DNA from 2 places in the Serpentinicella alkaliphila genome. Region 1 is predicted to be linked to the other one. Evidence: a T-box and tRNA genes for the amino acid it is inferred to sense, from the RefSeq annotation. Region 1 holds a T-box; the other holds one or more tRNA genes.
What was found. A T-box is a leader RNA that pairs with one kind of tRNA and senses whether it is charged. The one in region 1 lies ahead of leuS (leucine--tRNA ligase), so its partner is inferred to be a tRNA-Leu.
Positions count from the first base shown of each region.

Region 2: it encodes a tRNA-Leu, which carries the amino acid that the T-box ahead of leuS (leucine--tRNA ligase) is inferred to sense. The anticodon was not compared.

Region 1 covers NZ_CP058648.1:2,778,612-2,785,417, reverse strand. Annotated here, with positions in the region: gene HZR23_RS14210 (calcium/sodium antiporter) at 2-1,003, shown strand; gene rsfS (ribosome silencing factor) at 1,020-1,388, shown strand; T-box leader at 1,408-1,591, shown strand; gene leuS (leucine--tRNA ligase) at 1,639-4,110, shown strand; gene HZR23_RS14195 (helix-turn-helix transcriptional regulator) at 4,121-4,765, shown strand; gene HZR23_RS14190 (Ldh family oxidoreductase) at 4,940-6,016, shown strand; gene HZR23_RS14185 (RidA family protein) at 6,178-6,558, shown strand; gene sdaAB (L-serine ammonia-lyase, iron-sulfur-dependent subunit beta) at 6,710-6,806, shown strand, end outside.
Region 2 covers NZ_CP058648.1:1,222,530-1,229,335, forward strand. Annotated here, with positions in the region: rRNA gene HZR23_RS06170 (23S ribosomal RNA) at 1-2,187, shown strand, start outside; rRNA gene rrf (5S ribosomal RNA) at 2,242-2,358, shown strand; tRNA gene HZR23_RS06180 (tRNA-Leu) at 2,448-2,536, shown strand; tRNA gene HZR23_RS06185 (tRNA-Met) at 2,610-2,685, shown strand; tRNA gene HZR23_RS06190 (tRNA-Glu) at 2,693-2,767, shown strand; tRNA gene HZR23_RS06195 (tRNA-Val) at 2,773-2,848, shown strand; rRNA gene HZR23_RS06200 (16S ribosomal RNA) at 3,111-4,620, shown strand; rRNA gene HZR23_RS06205 (23S ribosomal RNA) at 4,808-6,806, shown strand, end outside.

The DNA of each region.
Region 1 (6,806 bases):
TATGGAAAATATATTAATTCTTGCGCTGTTTGTATTAGGGTTGCTAATCATTATTAAAGGCGGAGATATGTTTGTAGATGCAGCCATTTGGCTCGCTAAGGTAACTGGTGTACCAAATGTTTTTATTGGTTCAACGATTGTAAGTGTAGCTACTACACTTCCAGAATTATTTGTTTCATCAATTGCTACCTACCAGGAACAATATGATGTAGCTGTAGGAAATGTAGTTGGATCTGTGGTATGTAATATAGGATTAATTCTTGGTTTAACTGCATTAATATCACCAATAGATATTAAAGGATCAAACTTTAAAGTAAAGGGCTTATTTATGCTAGCATGCTCAGCAGTAGTATTATTTCTTTTAAGGGATACAATAATAACATCACGAGAAGGACTAATACTTTTACTGATTTTCATTACATATATTATTTTAAATGTTACAGAGTTTAAAAAGAGTGGAAAAAGACAGATAAGCCATAGCAGTGAGCATAGTTTTGGACCAAAAACTATTGTAAAAAATGTTTTGAAGTTTAGTGTTGGTGCTGTCTTAATTACAGTGGGCGCTAAATTATTAGTAGATAATGGTGTAGAATTAGCCAAGATAGTAGGAGTTCCAGAGCAAATTGTCAGTTTAACTTTAATTGCCCTAGGTACCTCTTTACCAGAATTAACTACTGCAATAACTTCAATAGTTAAAAAAGAGGCCGGTATATCTATAGGGAATATAATAGGAGCAAATATTTTGAATATGGCAATGGTATTAGGCTTATCAGCCCAAATCGCAAAGCAGGGAGTAATAGTAAGCTATCAAAATATTATGCTTGGGGCAAAGATATATAATATTCCTCAAACCCTATATTTTGATTTGCCTGTTGCTATGCTTTTAATTACAATACTAGTTGTTGGTGGTATTGTATTTAATAAAATTAATAGGTTAGTTGCATTTAGTATTTTATCTATTTATATAGTTTATTTAGGATCATTAGCAAAATTATTTTTATAGCTTAAGGAGGAGTTAAATGCTTCAAAATACAGAGGAAATGGCCTATAAAATTGTTAAAATAATTGATAATAAGCTTGGTGATAATATTGTAATGCTTGATATAAGCAGTGTGTCATCTATTGGTGATTATTTTATTATTACTAGCGCGCAATCGGACAGACAAACTAAGGCTATAGCTGACGAAATAAAACATGAACTTTCAGAGTTTGACATTCATCCAGCACATAAGGAAGGCTACAATGTTGGCAGATGGGTTTTGCTTGATTACGGAGATATAGTTGTTCATGTATTTCATGAGAAAGATAGAGAATTCTACAATATAGAAGGCATATGGAAGGATGCAAAGACAATAAATATTGACAAAATACTGGAGAATAATATATAATTTTTGAATAAATACAATATTTAAATAATAGTCAAGGAGTAGTAAACAATAAGCTTTTACTAGAGAGTCAGTGGTTGGTGGAAACTGATAGAGCAACTTGTTGAACTTGCCTTTAATATACTATTAAGTGTAGTTACTTTATAAACTGTGAAAGTGGACTTTCTGTCAATTAGGGTGGTACCGCGGATTTTTCCGTCCCTAAATGATTAGAAGGTTTTTTTATTTTATAAATAATCTAAGGAGGCAAATAATGGATAAGGTATATGAATCAAAAAAGATAGAACTGAAATGGCAAGATTATTGGAAAAAAAATAATTCATTTGTGACTACAGAGGACCATAAACCTAAATATTATGTTTTAGAAATGTTCCCATATCCTTCAGGAAAGATACATATGGGACACGTTAGAAACTATTCTATTGGGGATGTAATCGCAAGATATAAAACAATGAAAGGATTCAATGTACTTCATCCGATGGGATGGGATGCTTTTGGACTTCCAGCAGAAAATGCAGCCATTAAACACGGAATTCACCCTGATATTTGGACAAAGCAAAATATACAGGATATGAAAGATCAACTTAGTTTGCTAGGCTTGAGCTATGATTGGAATAGGGAAATAGCAACATGTAATACTGACTACTATAAATGGACTCAATGGCTGTTTTTACAGTTCTATAAGCATGATTTAGTATATAAGAAGGAATCTAGAGTAAATTGGTGTCCATCATGCGAAACAGTACTAGCTAATGAACAGGTAGTTAGCGGAAAATGTGAGCGTTGCGATAATGTTGTAAATAAGAAATTATTGAGCCAATGGTATTTCAAAATAACAGACTATGCGGACAAGTTATTAGAGGATATAGACCAACTTGATGGATGGCCAGATAAAGTTAAAATAATGCAAGAAAATTGGATAGGAAAAAGTGAAGGGGCAGAAATTGATTTTGCTATAGATGGATTTGATAAAAAGCTTAAAGTATTTACAACTAGACCGGATACAATCTATGGAGCAACATATATGGTATTAGCACCAGAGCATCCATATATTGATGAATTAATTAATGGAACTGAATATGAAACATCTATTAAAGGCTTTGCCCATAAACTTCAGCATATTTCTGATATTGACAGAACATCAGCAGAAGCTGAAAAAGAAGGATTATTTACAGGTAGATACTGTATTAACCCAATAACAAATAAAAGAATACCAATATATGTAGCAAATTACGTATTAGTAGATTACGGTACTGGAGCAATTATGGCAGTGCCTGCTCACGATCAAAGGGACTTGGATTTTGCGAATAAGTATAACCTAGAGGTTATTCCAGTAATCAAACCAGAGGATGCAGATGATAGTTTCAAGATTACAAATGAAGCATATACAAACTCAGGTATAATGATTAATTCAGAGGAGTTTAATGGAGTAAATTCAGATGAGGCCTTCAGTAAAATTGCAGAAAAAATCGAAAAATTAGGTGCTGGTAAAAGAACTAGTAGCTTTAGACTAAGAGATTGGCTACTTTCTAGACAAAGATATTGGGGAACACCAATACCGATGGTGTATTGCGAAAAATGTGGTACTGTACCAATAAAAGAAGAGGATTTACCAGTGGAACTTCCAATAGACGTTAAATTTACAGGGAAGGGTCTATCACCATTAACTACAAGTGAAACATTTATGTATACTGCTTGTCCTAAGTGTGGAGAAAAAGCTAAGAGAGAAACTGACACAATGGATACTTTTGTTGATTCTTCTTGGTATTTTTTAAGATATACTGATCCAAAAAATAGCGAAGAAGTGTTTGGCAAGGATAAGGCAAAATATTGGATGCCAGTAGACCAATATATTGGTGGAGTAGAGCATGCAATACTACACTTACTATACTCTAGATTTTTTAATAAAGTACTTAAGGTCTTAGGGTTAGTGACTTTTGATGAACCATTTAAAAACTTGTTAACTCAAGGTATGGTTTTAAAAGATGGGGCTAAAATGTCTAAGTCTAAAGGAAATACTGTTAGTCCAGAGGAAATAATTGAAAAATATGGTACTGACACCGCAAGACTTTTTGTATTATTTGCTGCACCACCTGAAAGAGACTTAGAGTGGAGTGATCAAGGAGTAGAGGGCTGCTACAGATTTATTAATCGTGTATGGCGATTAGTTATAGAATCTATAAATAACGGATACTTTAGTTCAGCTAAGGATAGTGAACAGAAACTTGATAAGGATCTTAAATTTAAAATCCATAGTACTATAAAAAGAGTAACAGATGATCTTGATACCCGTTTTAACTTTAATACAGCAATAAGTGGTATTATGGAATTAGTTAATGATTTATATAAGTATAAGGATGCAGATAATAATATTATTGACGGATCATTGTTTAAATTTGGTGTTGAAACAGTCGTTTTACTTCTTTCACCATTTGCTCCACATATGGCAGAAGAGCTTTGGGAAACTATAGGGTACAACGTAAGTGTAACTACTTTAGATTGGCCTAAGTATGATGAAAAAGCTTTAGTTAAAGATGAGGAAGAAGTTATTTTCCAAGTTAATGGAAAGATGAGAAATAAAGTTCTTGTGCCATCGGATATAAGTGAAGAGGATATGAAAAAGCTTGCACTTGAAAATGAAAAGGTAGTACAGGTAACGGAAGGAAAGAGTATTGTTAAAATAATAGTTGTACCTAAAAAGTTAGTTAATATTGTTGTTAAATAAGGAGGTAAACATGGGGGAAAACTTACACCCAATATTAAGAGGCCTAATACCTTTGCTAGATGGTATAGCTAATACTATGGGTAAAAATTGTGAAGTAGTGTTACATCAAATAGCTAAATCGAAGAAGTCAATTGTTGCTATAAGTAACGGGCATGTATCTGGAAGAACTGTTGATAGCCCAATGCTAGACGTGGGCATACAGGCTTTAGGAGAAGAGGAAGTTGCAGAAAACATAATAAACTACAGTAATAAGACTGTGAACGGAAAAATATTAAAGTCTTCAACAATGTTTATAAAAGACGAGGACAATAAAATTATTGGAGCATTATGCATAAATATTGATATTTCTGAATTTGTCGTTGCTCACAAAGTGCTAGATGAATTTATACAACCTGATATTAAGAGGGAAATTAGTTTTGATAGTTTATCTAATAATATTAACGACGTCTTAAATAATGTTGTTGAAGATACTTTAAATTCTTATGGTAAACCTGTAGCATATATGAACAAAGATGAAAAGGTAGTTATAGTTAGAAAACTAGATGAACAGGGAGCATTCTTAATTAAAGGTGCAATAGACCATGTAGCAAAAATATTATGTGTATCTAGATATACAGTATATAATTATCTTGATGAAATTAGAATGGATTCTTAATTTAGGTAGTGTCAAAAAATCAAAAATATGACTCCAAAATAAATTTAAATGAGCCACAGAAGACATTAGTAGCTACTTATTTTGCTTGAGTATGTAATATGTAAATACTCAAAGGATCCAATAACAATAGCTAAATAATATAAGTTCTAAGCTGACTAAATGGGAAGGATAAATATGAGCTACTATAGAATAGAAGAAAAGGCACTGAGGGCTTTCTCTGAGGAATCATTTCAGAAGGCAGGATTTTCAGAGGAAGAAGCAAGGATAATTTCTGATGTAATATTGCTTTCGGACCTCTACGGCATTGAAAGTCATGGTGTCCAAAGATTTAAAATGTATCATGACAATCTAAAAAGTGGAATGGTAAAAAAATACAATAAAACTGAGATTCTTAAGGAAACACCAGTATCTGCAACCTTGGATGCTCACTTCGGTATGGGGCAGTTAGCCGCATATAGGAGCATGAAAATGGCTATAGAAAAAGCTAATAAGACAGGGGTAGGAATTGTAACTGTCAGAAATTCAAACCACTATGGAATTGCGGGTTATTATGCAAAGATGGCCTGCGAGGAAGGACTCCTGGGACTTAGTTTTACCAATAGTGGTGCCATAATGGTACCTACAAATGGTAGACTTCCAATGTTAGGCTCAAACCCCATAGCCTGTGCAATGCCTGCAGAACCCGTGGATTTTCTTTTTGATGCCTCCACGACAGTAGTAACCCACGGAAAGCTTGAAGTATACAGAAAGCTTGGAAAGGAACTTCCAAAAGGCTGGGCTCTCGATGATAAGGGAGAAGAATCAACGGATGCGGGTAGAGTTTTGGATAATTTCAATGCTGGTAAAGGCGGGGGAATACTTCCTCTTGGAGGAGCAGATGAAGTTCATGGAGGACACAAGGGCTATGGCTATGGAATGATTGTTGAAATCTTTAGTTCTATCCTTTCCATGGGAATGACAAGTAACAACTGCTTGAAGGGCGGAATCGACGGGTGTTGTCATGGATTTATCGCAATAGACCCAGATATATTCGGCGATAGGGAGGAAATAAAAAATCATCTCTCAGAATACCTTGAGCTTATAAGAAAAACCCTTAGAGCAGCGGGAAAAGAGCGTATTTACACCCACGGGGAAAAAGAAATTGAAGCTATGGAAGATAGGTTGGCAAAGGGTATTCTTGTAAATGAAAGAACTTTAAATGAAATAAAGGAAGTTGCAGAGGGTCTCCAGATGGATTGTTCATTTTATTAAAAAAATGGGTGAGCCTCAAAAAAAGTCTATAAATGAAAATGAAAATTAACTAAGCAGTATCCAAACTGTGATTAAAAAACATGAATGTTTTATCGCACTATAAGTATTTATAAATTAATATCATCAAAACTTTTAATCCATTATTTAAGGAGGGTATTTTTATGAAAACAATTATTAGTACTGACAAATCTCCAAAGGCTATTGGCCCATACTCACAAGCCATAAAAGTAGGTAATATTGTTTACACTTCTGGTCAAATACCGCTAGACCCAAATACTATGGAAATTGTTTCTCAAAATATAGAAGAACAAACATTACAAGTATTAAAAAATTTAGAGGCTATTTTGATTGAGGCAGGCACAAGTATTAGTAATGTTATTAAAACAACTGTTTTCATTAAAGACATGAATGACTTTAACACTATTAATGGTATCTATGCTGACTTTTTTAAAGAAAACAAACCAGCGAGATCATGTGTTGAGGTATCTAGATTACCTAAAGATGTTAGAGTGGAGATTGAAGCAATAGCTATAGTAGATTAATTTAACAAATAAATTAGGGGACTTAGGATATTAATCTTAAGTCCTTTATTACTTTTGGTTATAAAAAAATACAACCGGACTACTTTTTGTTTTATTTTTTATTTATTAGTGTATAATAATAGTGATTTAATTAAGAAGTGGGGGGATTTTGGTGAAGGATTTTAGCTTGTTTGACATTATAGGACCCAGTATGATAGGACCATCTAGTTCCCATACGGCAGGTGCAACAAAATTAGGTAAAGTTGCAT
Region 2 (6,806 bases), 1.6 Mb from region 1:
AAGCGGAAGTAAAATTTCGTGGAGGTCCGAACCAATTGACGTTGAAAAGTCACTGGATGACCTGTGGGTAGAGGTGAAATTCCAATCGAGCTCGGAGATAGTGGTTCTCGCCGAAATAGCTTTAGGGCTAGCCTCGATTAAATGAGTTACGGAGGTAGAGCACTGAATGACCTAGGCCTTCACCGGTTACCAAAGTCTATCAAACTCCGAATGCCGTAAACTTAAGATCGGGAGTCAGACTACGAGTGATAAGATCCGTGGTCAAGAGGGAAAGAGCCCAGACCATCAGCTAAGGTCCCAAAGTATACGTTAAGTGGAAAAGGATGTGGGATTGCATAGACAACCAGGATGTTGGCTTAGAAGCGACCATACATTTAAAGAGTGCGTAATAGCTCACTGGTCGAGTGATCCTGCGCCGAAAATGTCCGGGGCTCAAACGTATCACCGAAGCTATGGATGTAGAAATACATGGTAGGCGAGCGTTCTATGTGGGTAGAAGCTATACCGGAAGGAGTAGTGGACTGCATAGAAGTGAGAATGTTGGCATGAGTAGCGAGAGGCAGGTGAGAATCCTGCCCGTCGAAAGCCTAAGGTTTCCTGAGGAAGGTTCGTCCGCTCAGGGTAAGTCGGGACCTAAGCCGAGGCCAAGTGGCGTAGGTGATGGACAACAGGTTGAAATTCCTGTACCACCAAGAATCGTTTGAGAGAAGGGGGGACACAGGAGGATAGGTCAAGCGCACCGTTGGTTGAGTGCGTCTAAGCAGGTAGGGAGAAAAGGCAGGCAAATCCGCTTTTTCATAGATCCCGAGATGTGATGGGGAGCGAAAAATAAGTAGCGAAGTGACTGAATCCAAACTGTCGAGAAAAGCCTCTATCGAGATTTAAGGTGCCCGTACCGCAAACCGACACAGGTAGGCGAGGAGAGAATCCTAAGACGAACGGGAGAAGCATTGTTAAGGAACTCGGCAAAATGACCCCGTAACTTCGGGAGAAGGGTGCCGGGATGTGTGAAGGCTTCGCGCCGTAAGCATAACCCGGCCGCAGAGAATAGGTCCAAGCGACTGTTTAGCAAAAACATAGGTCTCTGCTAAGTCGAAAGACGACGTATAGGGGCGACGCCTGCCCGGTCTTTGGAAGGTTAAGGGGAAGTGTTAGGGTTAAGCTCGAAGCACAGAACTTAAGCCCCAGTAAACGGCGGCCGTAACTATAACGGTCCTAAGGTAGCGAAATTCCTTGTCGGGTAAGTTCCGACCCGCACGAAAGGCGTAACGATTTGGACGCTGTCTCAACAATGCACCCGGTGAAATTGTAATACCAGTGAAGATCTTTGGTTACCCGCGACAGGACGGAAAGACCCCGTGGAGCTTTACTGCAACTTGACATTGGATTTTGATACTACATGTACAGAATAGGTGGGAGACTAAGATACTAGGACGCCAGTCTTGGAGGAGTCGACGTTGGGATACCACTCTTGTATTATTGAAGTTCTAACCATGAGCCATGATCTGGTTTTGGGACACTGTCAGGTGGGCAGTTTGACTGGGGCGGTCGCCTCCTAAAGAGTAACGGAGGCGCTCAAAGGTTCCCTCAGCACGGTCGGAAATCGTGCGAAGAGTGTAAAGGCAGAAGGGAGCTTGATTGCGAGACAAACAGGTCGAGCAAGGACGAAAGTCGGACTTAGTGATCCGGCACCGAGTGGAAGGGCCATCGCTCAACGGATAAAAGCTACCCCGGGGATAACAGGCTTATCTCCCCCAAGAGTCCACATCGACGGGGAGGTTTGGCGACCTCGATGTCGGCTCATCACATCCTGGGGTGAAGTAGGTCCCAAGGGTTGGGCTGTTCGCCCATTAAAGTGGTACGCGAGCTGGGTTCAGAACGTCGTGAGACAGTTCGGTCCCTATCCGTCGCGGGCGCAGGAAATTTGAGAGGAGCTGTCCTTAGTACGAGAGGACCGGGATGGACGTACCGCCGGTGCACCAGTTGTTCCGCCAGGAGCACACGGTGGGTAGCTAAGTACGGAAGGGATAAGTCTTTGAAGGCATCTAAGCACGAAGCCCCCTCAAGATAAGATTTCCCACCCGAAAGGGGTAAGACCCCAGAGAGACTATCTGGTAGATAGGTCGGAGGTGTAAGTGCAGTAATGCATTAAGCTGACCGATACTAATAGGTCGAGGGCTTGACCAAAAAAGATGAAAGCTTTAAAATCTCACTTGTAGTTTTGAGAGAACACTCTCAATAAATCGTGACAATAGCGAAGGGGTCACACCTGTTCCCATACCGAACACAGAAGTTAAGCCCTTCAGCGCCGATGGTACTTGGCGGGCAGCCGCCTGGGAGAGTAGGTCGTTGCGGTTTTAAATATGAATAAGTCCTCTACAGTAATAGGGGACTTTTGATTTCTTCATATCCAATTAAGCTAAGGGATTAATGAAGGAAAAATATATGCCGAGGTGGCGGAACTGGCAGACGCACAGGACTTAAAATCCTGCGGTCCTTCAAGATCGTACCGGTTCGATTCCGGTCCTCGGCACCAGTTTTAAATATGAAACTCAGCTATGCTGAGTATTACACTCACACTAAATCGGAGATTTAGGTGATTGCAATATCGCGGGGTGGAGCAGTTGGCAGCTCGTCGGGCTCATAACCCGAAGGTCGTAGGTTCAAGTCCTGCCCCCGCAACCATAAACTAGGCCCCTTGGTCAAGCGGTCAAGACACCGCCCTTTCACGGCGGTAACAGGGGTTCGATTCCCCTAGGGGTCACCAAATATGGGCGCATAGCTCAGCTGGGAGAGCACCTGCCTTACAAGCAGGGGGTCACAGGTTCAAGTCCTGTTGCGCCCACCATATTAACATTAAGACGGTTTCCAAAATTATACGATTGACATAATTAAATAAAAATGTTAATATATAATTCCGGCTCCAAGAGGGGCAGGTGGTAAGATGAAGCTTAAAAAAAGATTAATAAAAAAAGAGTTGACATAGCAAGTCAAAAATGATATATTAGATAAGTCGCCAAAAGCGGCAGATAAAAAAAGGTCTTTGAAAACTAAACAGTATAGAAAGCCAGCAAGAAAAAAAGCATCAAAAAGATGCAACCCAAAAATTTTTAATTAAGAGTTTGATCCTGGCTCAGGATGAACGCTGGCGGCGTGCCTAACACATGCAAGTCGAGCGAGGAGGAGGAAGCTTGCTTCCAAATCCTAGCGGCGGACGGGTGAGTAACGCGTGGGCAACCTACCCTATGCAGGGGGATAACATTGGGAAACCAGTGCTAATACCGCATAAAGCCGATTAGGGGCATCCCTAAATGGTCAAAGAACTTCGGCATAGGATGGCCCGCGTCTGATTAGTTAGTTGGTAAGGTAATGGCTTACCAAGACGATGATCAGTAGCCGACCTGAGAGGGTGACCGGCCACACTGGAACTGAGACACGGTCCAGACTCCTACGGGAGGCAGCAGTGGGGAATATTGCACAATGGGGGAAACCCTGATGCAGCAACGCCGCGTGAGCGAAGAAGGCCTTCGGGTCGTAAAGCTCTGTCCTAAGGGAAGATAATGACGGTACCTTAGGAGGAAGCCCCGGCTAACTACGTGCCAGCAGCCGCGGTAATACGTAGGGGGCAAGCGTTATCCGGAATCACTGGGCGTAAAGGGTGCGTAGGCGGCCAAACAAGTCAGGGGTGAAAGGCTACGGCTCAACCGTAGTAAGCCTTTGAAACTGTTTGGCTTGAGTGCAGGAGAGGAGAGTGGAATTCCTAGTGTAGCGGTGAAATGCGTAGATATTAGGAGGAACACCAGTGGCGAAGGCGACTCTCTGGACTGTAACTGACGCTGAGGCACGAAAGCGTGGGGAGCAAACAGGATTAGATACCCTGGTAGTCCACGCCGTAAACGATGAGTGCTAGGTGTTGGAGGGAGACCTTCAGTGCCGGAGCTAACGCATTAAGCACTCCGCCTGGGGAGTACGCTCGCAAGAGTGAAACTCAAAGGAATTGACGGGGACGCACAAGCGGCGGAGCATGTGGTTTAATTCGAAGCAACGCGAAGAACCTTACCTGGACTTGACATCCTTTAGACAGAACCTTAACCGGTTCCTTCTCTTCGGAGACTGAAGTGACAGGTGGTGCATGGTTGTCGTCAGCTCGTGTCGTGAGATGTTGGGTTAAGTCCCGCAACGAGCGCAACCCTTATCTTTAGTTGCCAGCACTTAGGGTGGGCACTCTAGAGAGACTGCCGGGGATAACTCGGAGGAAGGTGGGGATGACGTCAAATCATCATGCCCCTTATGTTCAGGGCTACACACGTGCTACAATGGCCGATACAAAGGGCAGCAAGAGAGTGATCTTAAGCAAATCCCATAAAGTCGGTCCCAGTTCGGATTGTGGGCTGAAACTCGCCCACATGAAGCTGGAGTTGCTAGTAATCGCGAATCAGAATGTCGCGGTGAATGCGTTCCCGGGTCTTGTACACACCGCCCGTCACACCATGGGAGTCGGAAGCACCCGAAGCCAGCTACTTAACCGTAAGGAGAGAGCTGTCGAAGGTGAAGTCGATGACTGGGGTGAAGTCGTAACAAGGTAGCCGTATCGGAAGGTGCGGCTGGATCACCTCCTTTCTAAGGAGAAAAGCTTCTATACTGTTTAGTTTTGAGAGACTTTGTCTTTCAATTAAATAAGAAGCTCAGCAAATGCTGAGTACTCCAATTACACCAAATACAAGACTTGGGTAATTGAAGCATGTTCTTTGAAAACTGCAAAGTGAGAAATAAAGTTAAGTAAAGAAATTTACAAGCATCTTTTAAAGGTCAAGCTAGTAAGGGCAAAGGGAGGATGACTTGGCATAAGGAGTAGAAGAAGGACGTGGTAAGTCATGAAAAGCTACGGGAGCCGCAAGCAGGCAAAGATCCGTAGATGTCCGAATGGGGAAACCCACTTGAAGTAATATTCAAGTATCTGCTAGTGAATAAATAGCTAGTAGAGGGGATACCAGGGGAACTGAAACATCTAAGTACCCTGAGGAGTAGAAAGAAAAATCGATTCCCTAAGTAGTGGCGAGCGAAAAGGGATAAGCCCAAACCGAAAGTTTACTTTCGGGGTTGAGGACATAGCAAAAAAGGAGAGGTATCGTAGTAGAAGATGACTGGAAAGTCAGGCCAAAGAGGGTAAAAGCCCCGTATACGAAACGAGAAGACTCTAAGCTATGATCCAGAGTACCACGGGACACGTGAAACCCTGTGGGAAGCAGGGGACCACCCCCAAGGCTAAATACTACCTGGTGACCGATAGCGCATAGTACCGTGAGGGAAAGGTGAAAAGAACCCCGGGAGGGGAGTGAAATAGAACCTGAAACCCTTTGCTTACAAGTTTGTGGGAGCACGTTAAAGTGTGACCGCGTACTTTTTGTAGAACGGGCCAACGAGTTATGATATGTAGCAAGGTTAAGGACTAAAGGTCCGGAGCCGAAGCGAAAGCGAGTCTTAATAGGGCGAAAGTTGCATGTCATAGACCCGAAACCGAGCGACCTACCCATGGGCAGGATGAAGCGGAAGTAAAATTTCGTGGAGGTCCGAACCAATTGACGTTGAAAAGTCACTGGATGACCTGTGGGTAGAGGTGAAATTCCAATCGAGCTCGGAGATAGCTGGTTCTCGCCGAAATAGCTTTAGGGCTAGCCTCGATTAAATGAGTTACGGAGGTAGAGCACTGAATGACCTAGGGGCCTTCACCGGTTACCAAAGTCTATCAAACTCCGAATGCCGTAAACTTAAGATCGGGAGTCAGACTACGAGTGATAAGATCCGTGGTCAAGAGGGAAAGAGCCCAGACCATCAGCTAAGGTCCCAAAGTATACGTTAAGTGGAAAAGGATGTGGGATTGCATAGACAACCAGGATGTTGGCTTAGAAGCAGCCATACATTTAAAGAGTGCGTAATAGCTCACTGGTCGAGTGATCCTGCGCCGAAAATGTCCGGGGCTCAAACGTATCACCGAAGCTATGGATGTAGAAATACATGGTAGGCGAGCGTTCTATGTGGGTAGAAGCTATACCGGAAGGAGTAGTGGACTGCATAGAAGTGAGAATGTTGGCATGAGTAGCGAGAGGCAGGTGAGAATCCTGCCCGTCGAAAGCCTAAGGTTTCCTGAGGAAGGTTCGTCCGCTCAGGGTAAGTCGGGACCTAAGCCGAGGCCAAGTGGCGTAGGTGATGGACAACAGGTTGAAATTCCTGTACCACCAAGAATCGTTTGAGAGAAGGGGGGACACAGGAGGATAGGTCAAGCGCACCGTTGGTTGAGTGCGTCTAAGCAGGTAGGGAGAAAAGGCAGGCAAATCCGCTTTTTCATAGATCCCGAGATGTGATGGGGAGCGAAAAATAAGTAGCGAAGTGACTGAATCCAAACTGTCGAGAAAAGCCTCTATCGAGATTTAAGGTGCCCGTACCGCAAACCGACACAGGTAGGCGAGGAGAGAATCCTAAGACGAACGGGAGAAGCATTGTTAAGGAACTCGGCAAAATGACCCCGTAACTTCGGGAGAAGGGGTGCCTTAAGGATGTGTGAAGGCTTCGCGCCGTAAGCATAACCCGGCCGCAGAGAATAGGTCCAAGCGACTGTTTAGCAAAAACATAGGTCTCTGCTAAGTCGAAAGACGACGTATAGGGGCGACGCCTGCCCGGTCTTTGGAAGGTTAAGGGGAAGTGTTAGGGTTAAGCTCGAAGCACAGAACTTAAGCCCCAGTAAACGGCGGCCGTAACTATAACGGTCCTAAGGTAGCGAAATTCCTTGTCGGGTAAGTTCCGACCCG